3 regions of the Kribbella sp. C-35 genome follow, and region 3 is predicted to be linked to each of the others. Evidence: riboswitches for the same ligand, from Rfam matches in the RefSeq annotation. Region 3 holds a riboswitch; each other region holds the start of a gene.
What was found. A riboswitch is a leader RNA that binds a small molecule or an ion and turns the genes downstream of it on or off. The one in region 3 is predicted to bind ZMP and ZTP.

Region 1: linked by a shared signal. The riboswitch ahead of ACLJOO_RS39515 (5-aminoimidazole-4-carboxamide ribonucleotide transformylase) and the one ahead of ACLJOO_RS37245 (glycine hydroxymethyltransferase) in region 3 are both predicted to bind ZMP and ZTP.
Region 2: linked by a shared signal. The riboswitch ahead of ACLJOO_RS42330 (bifunctional 5,10-methylenetetrahydrofolate dehydrogenase/5,10-methenyltetrahydrofolate cyclohydrolase) and the one ahead of ACLJOO_RS37245 (glycine hydroxymethyltransferase) in region 3 are both predicted to bind ZMP and ZTP.

The regions. Positions count from the first base shown of each region.
Region 1 is NZ_JAJPWG010000007.1:411,324-413,573, forward strand. Features, by position in the region: gene ACLJOO_RS39510 (AAA family ATPase) at 1-121, shown strand, start outside; gene ACLJOO_RS39515 (5-aminoimidazole-4-carboxamide ribonucleotide transformylase) at 111-989, opposite strand; ZMP/ZTP riboswitch at 1,008-1,091, opposite strand; gene ACLJOO_RS39520 (class I SAM-dependent methyltransferase) at 1,094-1,813, opposite strand; gene ilvD (dihydroxy-acid dehydratase) at 1,852-2,250, shown strand, end outside.
Region 2 is NZ_JAJPWG010000010.1:44,530-46,779, forward strand. Features, by position in the region: gene aroH (chorismate mutase) at 1-180, opposite strand, end outside; gene ACLJOO_RS42330 (bifunctional 5,10-methylenetetrahydrofolate dehydrogenase/5,10-methenyltetrahydrofolate cyclohydrolase) at 211-1,071, opposite strand; ZMP/ZTP riboswitch at 1,094-1,178, opposite strand; gene ACLJOO_RS42335 (NUDIX domain-containing protein) at 1,196-1,810, opposite strand; gene prcA (proteasome subunit alpha) at 1,807-2,250, opposite strand, start outside.
Region 3 is NZ_JAJPWG010000006.1:522,595-524,844, forward strand. Features, by position in the region: gene ACLJOO_RS37240 (acyl-CoA dehydrogenase family protein) at 1-959, shown strand, start outside; ZMP/ZTP riboswitch at 972-1,054, shown strand; gene ACLJOO_RS37245 (glycine hydroxymethyltransferase) at 1,083-2,250, shown strand, end outside.

The DNA of each region.
Region 1 (2,250 bases), on a different contig from region 3:
GTTCGCGGACCTCGGCGAGCTCGAGCCGCATGCGATCGACACCACCCGGCTCGACGCGCAGCGGACAGCAGCGGAGGTCCGCAAGGCCGTTGCCTCAGGCGACTACCTGCTCAGTGCCTGAACAGGCGTACGCCTGTTTCGAACCAGGTGATCCGGGCCGCCGCGCAGGCGGCCGCCACCTCGGGTGTGCGGATCGAACCGCCCGGATCGGCAATGTGCGAGACGCCGTACCGCTGGGCCTCCACGACGTTGTCGGTGAATGGCAGCGCCCCGTCGGAGACCATCGCGACCCCGGTGAGCGGATCGCTCGAATGGCGGGCCCACCAGAGCGCGGCCTTCTCGCCGGCGAGTCGCGTACAGTCCACCCGCGACTGCTGCCCGGCGCCGACGCCGATCGTCATCCCGTCCTTAACCATCACCACGGTGTTCGACTGGGTGTAGCGGGCAACGATCATCCCGAGCACCACATCGTCCGGAAGATCACGCGGAATCGGCCGCGCATCCCGCTCCTGCGTGAGCCGTACGCCGAACACCTCGCGGACCTCCTCCGCCGGCGGCTCGAACTCCGGGTCGACCTCCAGCACCAGGTAGGTCCCGCGCTTCTTCGCCGCCAGGATCTCCACCACGCCCTCGTCGTACCCGGGCGCGATGATCCCGTCCGACACCACCCGCTTCAGCACCATGGCCAGCTCGAGATCCACCGGATGCGAGACCGCCACGAAATCGCCGTACGACGACTTCGGGTCAGCGTCCCGCGCACGGGTGTACGCGGCCGCCACCGTCTCGCCGAGCGCGGCACCCGCCGGCGACACATGCTTGTACGACGCCGCAGCCGGTACGCCGAACCGCTCCGCCGCCTCCCGCACCAACTGCCACCCGGTCAGCGCATCGAGCACGTTGATGTACGACGGCTCGCCCGCAACCACCGTGAACGGCGCAGAGTCGAGGCTCGCCGCTTGATGAGGATTCATGCCATACCGCAGACGCATCAGGACCTCCGAATGGATCGGAGGCGCCCAGGCGGACGACGCCTTGTGTGAACACGTCCGCTCCCCGGTGGTACTCCACCCTCGCCAGTCGCGGTGCGCCCAGCCTACTTCGTCGCCCGCACCACCAGCAGGCGTGATGCCTCAGTCAGCGGTTCCCCGTGCCAACCGCCCTCGATGACCACGTCCGAGAACCCCGCCGCCCGCAGGTCGGCCGTGATCTCGTCGGCAGACCGGAAGTACAGGACGTTCCGGTAGACCGCGTCACGCCCGTCCTCGAAGACGTTGTGCGCGTCGAACGTCACGCGCCCGTGCGCGATCTCGATCAGCTCGAGCCACTCCTTCAGGTGCCCGGCCAGCGTGTCCCGTTCGCCGTACGTCGCCTCGCTCGTCCACTGCTCCCACGCCCGCGCCGCCGGATTGCGCGACTCGAACGCGAGCACCCCGCCGGGACGCAGCGCGGCCGCCAGTGCAGCGACTGCCGCCGCGTGCTCCGCGACGTGCATCATCGTGTTGCCGCTGCTGACCGCGAGATCCACGTCGCCGGTCGGCTGCACCATCCGGTGGTCCCCGTCGATCCAGGTGACGGCGTCGGCACCGGGCTGGCGACGCGCGTACCCGAGCATGGTGGGACTCGGGTCGATGCCGACCACCATCCGCCCCGGAGTGGCCAGCGACCGGGTGAGCAGACCGGTGCCACACCCGAAGTCCAGAACCTTCGCAGCGCCCTCGGCCAAGGCACGGTAATAGTCGTGATCCTCGCCGGACGGGTTGTCCAGATCGTAGAGCTCCACCAACTGCTCGTCGCCGTACGGGTCATCGATCACGCACCGCACCTTACTGGGCCAGTAATAGAGTGAGCGGCATGGTCGATGTGAAGCCTCGTAGCCGGACAGTCACCGACGGGTTGGAAGCGACCGCCAGCAGAGGCATGCTGCGCGCGGTCGGGATGGGCGATGACGACTGGGCCAAGCCGCAGATCGGGGTCGCGTCGAGCTGGAACGAGATCACCCCGTGCAACCTGTCGCTGGACCGGCTCGCGAAGGCGGTCAAGGACGGCGTGCACGCGGCCGGCGGGTACCCGCTCGAGTTCGGCACGATCAGCGTGTCCGACGGCATCTCGATGGGCCACGTCGGCATGCACTACTCGCTCGTCAGCCGCGAGATCATCGCCGACTCGGTCGAGACCGTGATGGAGGCCGAGCGGCTGGACGGCTCGGTCCTGCTGGCCGGCTGCGACAAGTCGCTGCCCGGCATGCTGATG
Region 2 (2,250 bases), on a different contig from region 3:
GACCGCGGGAAACTCCGAACGCAGGTCCGACGTGACGGTGAACAGGATGCTGATCAGGTCCTCGTTCTCCAGATCATTCGCCTCCAGGACCGCCTTCACCAGCTCCGCGGACCGCTCGAGCAGGTGCTCGCGCTCGTCCACGTCCAGCTGGGTGGCACCCCGGATCGCCCGTACCGCCACGTCCGCCTCCTTAGATCTTGTCCCCCAACCCTAGGCCAGCGTAGTCAGAGAGTGGACAGCCGTCTCAGCGGCGTCGACCGTCTGCTCCAGCAGCAGCGCGATCGTCATCGGCCCGACCCCGCCCGGAACCGGCGTGATGAGCCAGGCCACCTCGGCCGCCTCCGCGAAGTGCACGTCGCCGACGTTGCCCTCGTTGTACCCGGCGTCGACCACGACCGCGCCCGGCTTCAGCCAGTCGCCGCGGACGAAGTTCGCCTTCCCAACCGCGGCGAGCACGACGTCGGCGGTCCGGACCAGCTCCGGCAGGTCGCGGGTCCGGGAGTGCGCGTACGTGACAGTGGCGTTCGATGCCAGCAGCAACATGCCGGCCGGCTTACCGAGGATCGGGCTGCGGCCGATCACCACCGCGTGCGCCCCTTCGAGCGGTACGTCGTACGCCGCCAGCAGCCGCATGATCCCGCCGGGGGTGGCCGACCGGAACCCGGGATCCCCGAAGGCCATCGCCGCGAACGACCGCATCGTCACGCCGTCGACATCCTTCGCGGGGTCAATCGCCTCGAACGCGGCCCGCTCGTCGATCTGCGCCGGCACCGGGTGCTGCAGCAGGATCCCGTGCACGGCCGGGTCGTCGGAGAGCTTCGTGATCTCCGCGACCAGCTCCTCGGTGGTCGTCTCGGCCGGCAGTACGACGCTGAGCGACGCTATCCCGGCCTTCTTCGAGCGGTTCTGCTTCATCCGCACGTACGTCGCCGACGCCGGGTCGTCACCGACCAGCACGGTCGCCAGACACGGCTGCACGCCGTACTGCTCCTGAAGGATCCGGGCTCGTTCGGCGGCCTTCGCGACCATCTCGGCGGCGAGGTCGGTTCCGATCATCAGTTCAGCAGTCATCTGCGCACTCCTCTGGGCGTGAATTGGGTGCCCAGGCGCGCGGCGAAGCCGGATGGCAGACCGTTCCCCGGTGGTCGTCCACCTCAGCGCCAGTCGCGGTCCGCTGTCAGGATACCGACCCGGCTCAGAGCAGGCCGGCGTGGTCGAGCGCGAGGTAGGCCGCGTCGACTCCGGTCATCGCACCGGGCGTGCGCAGCTCGGCACGGAACGCGTCCACGGACAGCTCGACCGGGACACAGTCCTCGGCCTCGTCCAGCTGCTGCTTCCCGTCCGGCCGGCACCCACGCGCGATCGCGACATACTTCCGGTACGTCGACGACGCACCGGACCACTGCCAGCCGACCACGTCCAGGGTCTCGCAGGTGTAGCCGGTCTCCTCCTCGAGCTCCCGGGCACCGGCCAGCGCCGGATCCTCGTCGGGCTCGACGTACCCACCCGGCAGGTTGGTGACCACCCGGTCCGGCCCAGCGCGGAACATCCGCACCGTCACGATCCGGCCTTCCGGCGTCAACGGCAGCACGGTCACCCCGGAAGTGATACCGGCCGCCGACTTCGGGCCGAGCACGTCCCAGTCGACCTCGCGGCCGTCGGGCATCCGGTACCGCCGCAGGCTCACGGAGAGGAAGCGCTGGAACCCAGGCTCCTCCCCCACAAGCTCCCAGGCGGCGGGGTCTGCAGGCCGAGACGGCTCAGCCGCCACCTTGTCGGTGGCGGCTGAGTTCTCGATCTGGTCCGTCACAGCGGACGGTCGTCGTCGGGATCCTCCGGCGGCGCCACCGGGGCGTCGTCCGCCGGCGGAGCGACCGGGGTGTCACCCGCAGACGACTCACTGGAGCCTCTGGAATCGCCCGAAGCCGACTCCGAGTCCGAACCTGTCTCCGCGTCGGCGTCCGACTTCTCGTCCACCGCCGGGCTGGACTCGCTCAGGATGCCTGCCAGCGACTCCTCGGAGATCCGCTTGAACTTGCGCACCTGGGTGCGGGTCCGGTCCAGGACGGCGACCTCGAGCTGCTCCGGGGTCAGCTCCCGGACCTCGGTGCCGTCGTGGCCGAGCGCGTCCACCGCGAGCCGGAGCGCGCCGGCCAGCGAGATGCCCTCGGTGTAGTGCTCGCCGATGTACTCCGCGACCGTGTCGGCGGCGCCGCCCATCACGGCGTACCCACGGACGTCCGCGATCGA
Region 3 (2,250 bases):
TGGTACTGGCGCAGGCGCCGGACGGGCTGAGCTGCTTCGTCGTACCGCGGGTTCTTGCCGACGGCAACCGGAACCCGTTCGCGTTGCAGCGGCTGAAGGACAAGCTCGGCAACCGCTCGAACGCGTCGTCCGAGGTCGAGTTCCACGGCACCATCGGATATCGGTTGGGCGAGGAAGGCACCGGCGTACGCACGATCATCGAGATGGTGGCCGCGACCCGGCTGGACTGCGTGCTCGGCTCGGCGGCGCTCCAACGACGGGCCCTGGTCGAGGCGATCTGGCACACGCAGCACCGCGCGGCGTTCGGCGGCCTGCTCGCCGACAAGCCCGCGATGCAGAACGTGCTGGCAGACCTGGCGATCGAGAGCGAGGCAGCAACAGCCCTGGGCATGCGCCTCGCCGCAGCAGTTGACGCGTCGCTCGCGGGCGACGAACGGCAGGCCGCGTTCCGGCGGATTGCCCTGCCGCTCGCGAAGTTCTGGGTGTGCAAGCGGACGCCGTTCATGGTGGCGGAGGCGCTGGAATGCCTCGGCGGCAACGGGTACGTCGAGGAGTCCGGGCTGCCGCTGCTCTACCGGGAGTCGCCACTGAACTCGATCTGGGAAGGATCGGGCAACGTCAACGCACTCGACGTACTGCGTGCGCTCCGCCGCCCGGAGTCGCTCGAGGCGTGGCTGCTCGAGGTCGGCTCGGTCCAGGGTGCCGATGCGCGGCTCGATGCGGCGGTCAACGACGTACTGCAAGCGCTTGCTGATATCGAGAACGCCGAGGCCGGGGCGCGGCGACTGGCTGCGCGGATGGCCCTGTGCCTGCAGGCGTCGCTGCTGATCCGGAACTCGACGCCGGAGGTCGCGGACGCGTTCGTGGCGTCCCGGCTGGCCGGCGACTGGGGCGGTGTGTTCGGGACGCTCCCGCGGACTACGCCGTTCGAGCAGATCGTCAGCCGCGCGATAGGGTGACTGTGCCTTTCTTTTGGCAGTCGCGACTGGCGCGCTGAAGGTGGAGAACCACCGGGGAGCGAAACCCGTCGGCACCGTGCGCCTGGGTGCCTTCGACCCACTGCAACCGCAGGAGAGACAACGATGACTCAATCCTTCGACGCTGCCGCCGCGTCGGCCGCGTACAACAACGCGCTGCAGGTGATCGCCGCGGTGGAACCCACCATCGCCGGCGCGATCAAGGCCGAACTCGCCGACCAGCGGTCCTCGCTGAAGCTGATCGCGAGCGAGAACTACGCCTCCCCCGCCACCCTGCTCACGATGGGCAACTGGCTGTCGGACAAGTACGCCGAGGGCACCATCGGGCACCGCTTCTACGCCGGCTGCCAGAACGTCGACACCGTCGAGCAGACCGCCGCCGACCACGCCCGTGAGCTGTTCGGCGCCCCGCACGCGTACGTCCAGCCGCACTCCGGCATCGACGCGAACCTGGTCGCGTTCTGGGCGATCCTGGCGCAGCGGATCGAGTCCCCGGCGCTGGCCGAGGCGGGCGCGAAGCACGTCAACGACCTGTCCGACGAGGACTGGACCAAGCTCCGCAAGGCGCTCGGCGACCAGAAGATGCTCGGCATGTCGCTGGACGCCGGCGGTCACCTGACGCACGGGTTCCGGCCGAACATCTCCGGCAAGATGTTCAACCAGCACTCCTACGGCACCGACCCGGAGACCGGGCTGCTGGACTACGACAAGGTCGCCGCGACCGCGCGCGAGTTCAAGCCGCTGATCCTGATCGCCGGCTACTCGGCGTACCCGCGCAAGGTGAACTTCGCCAAGATGCGCGAGATCGCCGACGAGGTCGGCGCGACCCTGATGGTCGACATGGCGCACTTCGCCGGCCTGGTCGCGGGCAAGGTGTTCACCGGCGACTTCGACCCGGTCCCGCACGCGCACGTCACCACGACCACGACCCACAAGTCGCTGCGCGGCCCGCGCGGCGGCATGGTGCTCTGCCAGCCGGAGTACGCCGACGCCGTCGACCGCGGTTGCCCGATGGTCCTCGGCGGCCCGCTCAGCCAGACGATGGCGGCGAAGGCAGTCGCGCTGGCCGAGGCGCGGCAGCCCTCGTTCCAGGACTACGCGCAGTCCGTCGCCGACAACGCGGTCACACTGGCCGAGGGCCTGATGAAGCGCGGCGTGAAGCTGGTGACGGACGGCACCGAGAACCACCTGGTGCTGCTGGACGTCTCGTCGTACGGCATCACCGGCCGGCAGGCCGAGTCGGCGCTGCTCGACGCGGGCATCGTCACCAACC